DNA from 2 places in the Nocardioides lentus genome. Region 1 is predicted to be linked to the other one. Evidence: riboswitches for the same ligand, from Rfam matches in the RefSeq annotation. Region 1 holds a riboswitch; the other holds the start of a gene.

The links. A riboswitch is a leader RNA that binds a small molecule or an ion and turns the genes downstream of it on or off. The one in region 1 is predicted to bind thiamine pyrophosphate.
Region 2: it holds a riboswitch for thiamine pyrophosphate, as region 1 does, so the genes downstream of both, ABD158_RS07625 (thiamine ABC transporter substrate-binding protein) here and thiM (hydroxyethylthiazole kinase) in region 1, are expected to answer to the same signal.

The regions. Positions count from the first base shown of each region.
Region 1 covers NZ_BAAAMY010000014.1:155,368-160,249, reverse strand. The annotation lists gene ABD158_RS18100 (bifunctional hydroxymethylpyrimidine kinase/phosphomethylpyrimidine kinase) at 1-1,130, opposite strand, end outside; gene thiE (thiamine phosphate synthase) at 1,127-1,783, opposite strand; gene thiM (hydroxyethylthiazole kinase) at 1,780-2,652, opposite strand; TPP riboswitch at 2,635-2,730, opposite strand; gene ABD158_RS18085 (cob(I)yrinic acid a,c-diamide adenosyltransferase) at 2,820-3,392, opposite strand; gene ABD158_RS18080 (hypothetical protein) at 3,458-4,108, shown strand; gene ABD158_RS18075 (STAS domain-containing protein) at 4,152-4,496, shown strand; gene ABD158_RS18070 (protein meaA) at 4,607-4,882, shown strand, end outside.
Region 2 covers NZ_BAAAMY010000004.1:172,482-177,363, forward strand. The annotation lists gene ABD158_RS07610 (GAF domain-containing SpoIIE family protein phosphatase) at 1-1,058, shown strand, start outside; gene ABD158_RS07615 (GNAT family N-acetyltransferase) at 1,055-1,519, opposite strand; gene ABD158_RS07620 (alpha/beta hydrolase) at 1,516-2,448, opposite strand; TPP riboswitch at 2,510-2,620, shown strand; gene ABD158_RS07625 (thiamine ABC transporter substrate-binding protein) at 2,610-3,695, shown strand; gene ABD158_RS07630 (ABC transporter permease) at 3,726-4,882, shown strand, end outside.

The DNA.
Region 1 (4,882 bases):
GTGGCGTCGAACAGCTCCGCGGGAGGCAGGAAGCCGCCGTGCAGCTGCAGCTCGGTGGCGACCGCCCCCTCGGCGGCCGCCGCCCAGAACGCCTGCTCGGCCGCGGTCGGGGCCGTGGCGCTCGCGGCGGCCAGCGCTCGGGCGAACTCGCGGAGGTAGAGCGCGTCCTGGCCCACGTAGTCGTCGAAGGCACGGCGGTCGAGCGACCCGTCGCCGAGCGCCCGCACGAAGGGCAGCGCGTCGATGGCCGCGCGAACGGGAGCCGTCTCCCGCCACCAGCCCTCGGTGACCTCGGCGGCCGCCGGTGGGGTCTCGGTGCCGCCGCGCGCCCAGAGCCCGGCGAAGTGGGAGACCGGCCCGCGCCCGGTGCCCACGTGCAGGTCGTCGGCGGCCGCGACCGACTCGCGCAGCCAGCGGGTCGCCTCGGCGACGGCGTCGGGCCACGAGCCCCTCGCGCACCGCAGGGTCGCGACGGCCGACGACAGCGAGCACCCGGTGCCGTGGGTGTGCGGGGTCTCGACCCGGGCGCCGACCGTCTCGACCACGGTGCCGTCGGGGTCCACGAGCGCGTCGCGCACGACGGGGTCGTCCACGAGGTGGCCGCCCTTCGCGAGCACGCGCACCCCCAGTCCCGCGGCCACCTCGCGCGCCTGGGCCAGCACGCCGGCCCAGTCCGTGGCGGGCGGGCCGCCGGCGAGGACCGCCAGCTCGGGCACGTTGGGCGTCACCAGGTCGGCGACGCCCCGCACCAGCTCGCGCAGCGCGTCGACGGCCTCGGCGTCCAGCAGCCGGTCCCCGCTGGTCGCGACCATGACCGGGTCCACGACGACCACGGGCGGCCGGTGGGCCGCGAGCCAGTCGTGGACGGTGCGCACCAGGTCGGCGTCGGCGAGCATCCCCACCTTGACCGCGTCGACCACCACGTCGTCGCCCACGGCGTCGAGCTGCGCCCGCAGGAAGTCGTCCGGGGGGCGGTGGACGGCGCGCACACCCCGGGTGTTCTGCGCGACCAGCGCGGTGACCACGGCCATGCCGTAGCCGCCCTGGGCGGCGATCGACTTCAGGTCGGCCTGCACCCCGGCCCCGCCCGTCGGGTCGGTGCCGGCGATCGAGAGCACGCGGGGGATCACGCCGCCCGCTCCCACGCCCGCACGAGCCGCCGCGTCTGCAGCGCGGGGTCGGCCGCCGCGCAGATCGCCGAGACGACGGCGGCGCCGTCGAAGCCGCCGGCGCGCAGCGCGGGCAGGTCGTCGACACCGAGCCCGCCGATCGCGACCGAGGCCAGCCCGTGGCCCGCGGCGACCGCCGCCAGCGCCGTCGCGCCCGCGAGACCCAGCGGAGCCGGGGCGTCGGGCTTGGTCGAGGTGGCGTGCACGGCGCCGATCCCGACGTGGTCCGCGCCGTCGGCGGCGGCCCGGCGCAGCTGGTCGGGCGTGGAGGCGCTGACGCCCACCAGCATCCCGGGGCCGAGCGCCTCCCGCGCCCGTGCGGGGGAGCCGTCGCCCTGCCCGAGGTGCACGCCGTCCACCCGGGCACCCGCCTCCCGGGCGGCGAGGACGACACCCAGCCGGTCGTTGACGAGCAGCCGGACGTCGTCGGGAACGGCGTCGCCGACCGCTCGCAGCAGCGCCAGCACCTCGGCGTCGGCCGCGTCCTTGGCGCGCAGCTGCACCCAGCGCACGCCGCCCGCGACGGCGGCCACGACGGTCTCGACGACGTCGCGGCCGGCGCGGGCCGCCTGCGCGCCGTCGGTCACGAGGTAGACCCCGTCCGGGGCGCTCACGCGAGCCCCGCCGGAGGCGTGGCGGGGTCGAGTGCGGCCAGCTCGTCGAGGAGGGCGACCGCGAACGAGCCCGGCCCGCCCGCCCCCGGACGTCGACCGGCGGCGGCCGCCGCCGCGCCGTACCAGGCGCAGGCCGCGGTCGCGGCCACGAGCGGCGCCGACGAGCCGGCGAAGGCCGCGACGACGGCGCCGAGGAGGCACCCCCCGCCGGTGACGCGGGTCAGCAGCGGGTGGCCCCCGGGCACGCGGACCTCGAGCACCCCGTCGGTGACGAGGTCGACCGGACCGGTGACCACGACCACCCCGCCGGTCCGCGCGGCGAGCTCGCGGGCCGCGGGCAGCGCGGCCGCCACGTCGTCGGCGCTGTCGGTGCCGCGCCCGCCCCCGCCGAGGCCCGCGAGCGCCATCACCTCGGAGGCGTTGCCCTTGACGACGGCGGGCCGCCGCTCGACCAGCTCGGCGGCCAGCGCCGTGCGCACGGGCAGCGCGCCGATCGCGACCGGGTCGAGCACCCAGGGGGTGCCGGCCTCCTCGGCGGCCGTCACGGCCTCCCGCATCGCCTCGCGCTGCGCGGCGTGGGGCGTCCCCAGGTTGACCAGCACGCCGGAGGCCACGCGGGCGAACGGCCCCGCCTCCTGCGGCACGTCGACCATGGCGGGGGAGGCGCCGAGCGCCAGCAGCCCGTTGGCGGTCAGGGGCATGACCACCGCGTTGGTCAGGCACTGCACCAGGGGCGCCTGCTCCCGGAGGCGCGCCAGCGCGCCCGCCAGGTCGCCCGGCGTGGGTGCCCCAGCAGGGTCGGGACCGGGGGCGGCAGCCGGGGAGATGGACCCGGAGGAGGGGTGGGAGGACGACGTCACCACGGACATCCCTTCGCTAGTACGAGCTAGATCAGGTTCGACGGGTGTGATCTCAGCCCCGCGCAGGGGGCACCCCGTGTCGATCCCGACCGTACCGGGCGAGGGATGGGAGGGCGGTCGCGGCCTGCCGACGGGTCAGCGCCGGCCGGTGCCGGTGACCGCCCGTCGGCGCCGGGTCAGCGCTCGCCGCCCGGCTTCCACAGCACGTCGCCGACGGAGCGGTTCGCGTGGCGGGCGAGGATGAACAGCAGGTCCGAGAGCCGGTTGAGGTAGGCGATGGCGACGACGTTCATCCCCTCGCCGTGCTCGGCGTGGGCACGCCAGCCCGAGCGCTCCGCACGCCGGCACACGGTGCGGGCGACGTGCAGCAGGGCCGCGCCGGCCGAGCCGCCCGGAAGGATGAAGGACCGCAGGGGCTCGAGGTCCTCGTTGTAGGAGTCGCACCACCCCTCGAGCCGGTCGACGTAGGCCTGCTCCACGCGCAGCGGCGGGAACTCGGGGTCGGCGACGACCGGGTTGCCGAGGTCGGCGCCGGCGTCGAAGAGGTCGTTCTGGACGGTGCGCAGCACCTCCACGACGTCGTCGTCGAGCCCGCCGAGCTCGATGGCGACCCCGATCTGGGCGTTGAGCTCGTCGACGTCGGCGTAGGCGTGCAGCCGCAGGTCGTTCTTCGTCGTCTCGGTCATGTCGACCAGCCGGGTGCGCCCGCCGTCGCCGGTCCGGGTGTAGATGCGCGTCAGGTTCACCATGGGCCCAGGGTAGGGCCCGGGCACGACGCCGCGGGTCGGTCGGGCGCGCCCCGTAGATTCTCCGCATGGACCTGCCCCGCACGCCCGTGCTGCGCCGCTCGCCGCTGCTGTACGCCGCGCTGTTCGCCGTGCCCGGTCTCGGCCTCGCCGTCGCCGGCCTCTTCCACCCGCACTCGCTGTCCTACGAGACCTCCGGTCTCTGGTACGGCCTGCACCTGCCCGGGCTGCTGTTCTTCCCGCTGGTCGGCGTCGCGCTGGTGATGCTGGTCCGGGGCCGCACCGACCTGCTGTCGTGGGCGATCCGGCTCACCGCCTACGTCTACATGACCTTCTACTCCGCGCTCGACGTCGTCAGCGGCATCGGGGCGGGCTACGTGACGCGCGAGCTGGGCCCCGACGTGCCCCGCCCCGACGCAGTGAGCCTGATGTTCCGGATCGGCACCCCGCTGGGCGAGGTGGGCTCCTACGCCCTGATGGCCTGCGTCGTGCTGGTGCTCGCGGACGCGGTGCGACGGATGCGGGTCGCCGCGCTGCCGGGCGTCCTGCTGCTGCCCGGCGCCTACCTCGTGCACGTCGGCCACATCTTCAGCCCCGAGGGGGTCGTCGGCATGGCGCTGCTGGCGGTGGGATCGGCCGCACTGGCGTACGCCGCGGCGACACGGGCGGGCGGTTCCGCGGGTAATGCAACCTCGGGGGCCCTCCACGCGTCACCCTGAGCAGACGGTCGCGTCCGACGCGGCCGAAGGATCGGGGGATCTGATGCTGGCCGAGGTGACCACGGACCTGGACGGACGGCGTCTCGTGCTGTCCGGCGACGTCGACTGTCGGAGCACGGCGCGGCTGCGCACGGCGCTGGCGGAGCTGCTGGAGACCGCCGACCCGTGGAGCGACGAGCCGGGCGCCGACGTCGTCGTGGTGGACCTCGCGGCGGTCGAGTGCGTCGACGTGACCGCCCTCAAGGTGCTGGCCGCCGCGAGCTGTCGCGCCGGGGCGCGCGGACGCCGGGTGGTGCTGCGAGCGCCCGGACCCGCCGTACGACGGCTGCTGCACCTGACCCACCTGATCCGCGTGGTCGAGCTCGAGCCGGCGCACGCCGACGCCTGAGCGCCCGGCTCCGCCGTGCGCGGGGCCGGGTCCCCGGGCCCGGGCCGTGTGGCCTTTTCCACACCGCTCGACCGGTTACCTACCAGTAGCCACGGGACTACCCTCCGGTCATGGCAGACCCCACCGCGTCCGGCCCGCTCACGCCGGAGCCCACGGCCCCCCGTCCGTCGCGGGACCGCCCCTGGGTGATGCGCACGTACGCCGGCCACTCGACCGCGACGGCGTCCAACGCGCTGTACCGCGGCAACCTCGAGAAGGGCCAGACCGGCCTCTCGGTCGCCTTCGACCTGCCGACGCAGACCGGCTACGACCCCGACAGCCCGCTCGCCGCGGGCGAGGTCGGGAAGGTCGGCGTGCCCGTGCCCCACCTCGGGGAGATGCGCCGG
Region 2 (4,882 bases), on a different contig from region 1:
TCGCGGCCGCGCGGCGGATGCTGGGCTCGCCCCGCGCGATCGCCGCGCTGGAGACCCTCGCGCCGACGTCGATGGTCGTCGTCCCGATCGTGGGGTCGGGCCGGGTCGAGGGCTCGATCAGCCTGTTCCGCGGCGGCGACCGGCCGCCGCTGTCGGAGGCGGAGGTCGCGGCCGCCCGCGACGTCGGCCGCCGGGCGAGCGTCGCGCTGCGCAACGCCCGTGACTACTCCCACCACCGCACGACCTCCGAGGAGCTGCAGCGCAGCCTGCTCACCGCACCGGCGCAGCCCGTCGGCGGCGAGGTCGTCGTCCGCTACGCACCCGCCAGCGACGCCGCACGGGTCGGCGGCGACTGGTACGACGCGTTCGCGCTGCCGCCCGACGAGGGGGCGGCGGAGCCCGCCACCATGCTCGTGGTCGGCGACGTCACCGGGCACGACGTGGCCGCCGCCGCGGGCATGGGGCAGGTCCGCAGCATCCTGCGCGGCCTCGCCGTCACCGGGGGCCTCGGGCCCGCCGCGCTCCTCGACCGGGTCGACACCGCCCTGGATCGGCTGCGCCTCGACGTCGGCGCGACCGCCCTGGTCTGCCGGCTCGCGGCGCCCGGCGGGGACGGGTCGTGCGAGCTGTGCTGGTCGGGTGCCGGCCACCTGCCCGCGCTGCTGGTCCACCCCGACGGCGCGGTCGAGCTCCTCGACGGCGGCGGGGTGATGCTCGGGCTCGGGGCGGAGGGGCTGCGCCGCGAGCAGGTCCGCCGTCTGCGGCCGGGCGCGACCCTCGTGCTGTTCACCGACGGCCTCGTCGAGCGGCGCGGCGAGGGCCTCGACGCGGGCCTCGACCGGCTGCGGGCCGCCGCCGGTCCGCTCGCCGTCCGTCCGGTCGCCGACCTCGTCGACCGCCTGCTCGCGCAGGTGCTGCCCGACGGCCACGAGGACGACGTCGCGCTGCTCGCCGTACGGGTCGGGGCGGGCCGGCCCACCGCCGCGGAATCTCCCGGGTGGTCCCCGTCGACGACGTCGTCCGCGGCGGCCCCGGAGGGCCCTGGGGTGGGGGACTAGCCCGGGTGGGGCGCGGGGTCGCGGCGCATCGGCAGGTGTGGGATGCCGTCCTCGACGAACTCGGGGCCGGTGACCGCGTAGCCGAACCCGGCGTAGAAGCCCGCCAGCGGCGACTGGGCGTCGAGCACCGAGGGCCGCTCGCCGATCTCGGCGAGCGCCGCGTCGACGAGCGCGGCGGCGAGACCCCGGCCGCGGGCCGAGCGGCGCAGCAGCACCCGGCCCACCCGGGCCGTGCCGTCGGGCTCGTCGAGCACGCGCAGGTAGCCCTCCAGCGCGCCGTCCTCACCGGTGAGCAGCACGTGGCGGGTGCCCGGCTCCGGGTCGCGGCCGTCGAGGTCGGGGTAGGCGCACTCCTGCTCCACCACGAACACGTCCTGGCGCAGCCGCCACACCTCGTACGCCGTGGCGACGTCGAGGTCGCCGAAGGCCAGGACGGCGACGCCCGGCGCGGGGCGCGTCACCGCAGGTGCTCCGTCGCCATCCGCAGGGCGGTCCGGGCCTCGGGCAGGCCGGGCAGCAGGCCGAAGACGTGGATCAGTCCGGGACGCTCGACGTAGGCGAGGTCCCAGTCGGCGGTCGTGGCGCGGTCGGCGAGCTGACGGCACCCGGCGGAGACCATGTCGCGCGAGCCGCAGAACGCCAGCGTCGGCGGCAGCCCGTCGAGGTCGCCGAAGAGCGGGCTCAGCTCGGGGCGCGCCAGGTCCTCGCCCTCCCCGCCCCACCAGCGGGCCCAGACGTGGGCCTTGCCGGGGAACAGCCACGGGTCGTCGGCCGCGATCCGCTCGGTGTCCGGCGAGCTCATCGTCAGGTCGACCCACGGCGCGTGGAGCAGCAGCCGGTCGGGTGTCGCGGCACCCGTGTCGCGGGCGGAGTCGCGCAGGGTCTGCGCGAGGGCGAGCGCCAGGCCGCCGCCGGCGGAGTCGCCGACGAGCGCGACGGGGAGGCTGCCGGTGAGCAGCCGTCCGGCGAGCTCGAGCAGGCCCGCGCGCGACTCGCGCCAGGTGTGCTCGGGAGCCGTCGGGTAGCCCGGCAGGACCACGCGCGAGCGGGTCGCGGCGCCCAGCCGGGCGGCGTACCGGACGTGGAACGGGTCCACCGGGTAGACGTAGCCGCCGCCGTGGCAGTAGAGGATGGTGCGCACCGGGTCGACGCCGCGTGGCGTGATCGACCACGCCGGGAACGGCCCGCTCGCACCGTCGACCTCCTCGGTCACGACCGCGAAGCGCCGCGCGAAGCCGGGAGTCGCCACGGTCGGCAGCCCCGGGCGCCGGGCCGCCTTGCGGGCCAGCACGGTCGTGCGTTCGTGCTCCGCGTCCACGACCTCGGCGGAGCGCCGCAGCCGCGGCACCACCTCCGCGAGCAGCTGGTGTCGGAGGCTCGGCGCAGGCACCGGCCCAGCGTAGGGCCGCCCGCCCTCCGCCCAGGTCCGCAGGTGGTCGACGTAGGGTGGGAGGCGAAGACAGGGGAGCACGCGCGGGCGTGCTGAGAGTGCGGGATCGGCCGCAGACCCTCCGAACCTGATCCGGTTAGCACCGGCGATAGGGAGTCACGATGAGGACGCACGCACGCCTGACCACGCTCGTCACGGCGGCGGCCGCGGGGTCGCTGCTGCTCGGCGGGTGCTCGCTCGCGGGCGGCGACGGCGGCACAGACGCCGGGGCGCCCAGCGCCGAGCAGCGCGAGGACGGCACGGGCCGGGTCGTGCTGGTCACCCACGACTCGTTCGCGCTGCCCGACGACGTCGTCGCCGACTTCGAGGAGCGCTCCGGGATCGAGCTGGTCCAGCGCGCCGCCGGTGACGCCGGGTCGCTGACCAACCGGCTGGTGCTGACGAAGGACGACCCGATCGGCGACGTCGCGTTCGGCGTCGACAACACCTTCGCCTCCCGGGCGCTCGAGGAGGACGTCTTCGCCCCCCACGAGGCCGAGCTGCCCGCGGGGGCGGACGCCTTCGCGCTGGCCGACGGGGCGGACCGGCTGCTGCCCGTCGACGAGGGCAACGTCTGCGTCAACGTCGACGAGGCCTGGTTCGCCGAGCGCGACCAGGAGCCGCCGGCCACCCTCGACGACCTGCTCGACCCGGCGTACGCCGACCTGACCGTGCTGCCCGGCGCGCCCACCTCGAGCCCGGGGCTGGCGTTCCTGCTCACCACGGTCGCGGCGTACGGCGAGGACTGGCCGACCTACTGGGAGGACCTGGTCGCCAACGGCGCGAAGATCACCTCCGGGTGGTCCGACGCCTACCAGGTCGACTTCACCGCCGGCGGCGGTGGCGGTGACCGCCCGGTCGTCGTGTCCTACGACTCCTCGCCCGCCTTCACGGTCGCCGACGGCGAGACCACGACCTCCGCGCTGCTCGACACCTGCTACCAGCAGGTCGAGTACGCCGGGGTGCTCACCGGGGCCGAGAACCCGGCCGGCGCCGCCGAGGTGGTCGACTTCCTGCTGAGCGAGGAGGTCCAGGCGGCCCTCCCCGAGAGCATGTACGTCTACCCGGTCCGCGACGACGTCGAGCTGCCGCGCGACTGGGCCCGCTTCGCCGAGCAGCCGAGCGACCCCTTCGAGGTCGACCCGGCCGAGGTCGCCGCCAACCGCGCCGACTGGCTCGCCGAGTGGAGCGACGTCACCAGCCGATGACCCGCCCGTGACCCGCCGGTGGGCTCCCGCATGACCCGGCGCAGCGGCCTGCCGGGCCTGGTGGCGCTCGCGGTCGTGCCGGTCGCGGTCCTGGCCGTCTTCTTCGTGCTGCCGGTCGCCGGGATGCTGGCGCGCGGGCTGTGGCCCGACGGCACCTTCGACCCCTCCGGGGCGGTCGACGTCCTCACCCGTGAGCGCACCGGCCGGGTCCTGTGGTTCACCGTCGCGACCAGCGCCGCGGGCACGGCCGGCTCGCTGCTGCTGGGGCTGCCGGTGGCCTGGACCCTCCACCGGCTCGCACTGCCGGGTCGTCGGGTGGTGCGGGCGCTGCTGCTGGTGCCGTTCGTGCTGCCCACCGTGGTCGTCGGGGTCGCCTTCCGCGAGCTGCTGGGGGAGTCGGGGCCGCTCGGGTTCCTCGGCCTCGACGGGACGCCGGTGGCCGTCGTCGCCGCGCTGGTCTTCTTCAACGTCGCCGTGGTGGTCCGCGCCGTCGGTGCGGCCTGGGAGTCGCTCGACCCCCGGCCCGCCGAGGCCGCCGCCGCGCTGGGGGCCACGCCGTGGCAGGTGTGGTGGACCGTGACCCTGCCCGCGCTGCGACCCGCGATCGTCTCCGCCGGCAGCGTGGTGTTCCTGTTCTGCGCCACCGCGTTCGGGGTCGTGCTCACCCTGGGCGGCCTGCGCTACGCCACCGTCGAGACCGAGATCTACCTGCTCACCACCAACCTGCTCGACCTCGAGGGCGCGGCCGCCCTCTCGCTGCTGCAGCTCGTCGTCGTCGCCGGGCTGCTCGCGCTGGCCCAGCGGCTGCGGGCCACACCCGCGGCCGCGCGGCGCGTCGTCGCCCGCTCCCGCGCCGTACGACCCTCCGACGCGCCGCTGCTCGTCGTCACCGCCGTCGTGCTCCTCGGCGTCGCGACGCCCGTCGCCACGCTGGTCGCCGGGTCGCTGCGCACCCCCGACGGCTGGGGCCTGCGCAACTACGCCGCGCTGGCCTCGACGGGGTCCGGGCCGGGTGGGAGCGGGGCACTCGCGGTCCCCGTCACCGAGGCCCTCGTGGTCTCCCTGCGCACCGCGGTCGACGCGACCTGGATGGCGATGCTGCTCGGTCTGCTCGTCGCCGTCGTGGTCACCCGTCGCTCCCGCGGACGCGCCGAGCGGGCGGTGCGCGCCGGCCTCGACGGCTTCTT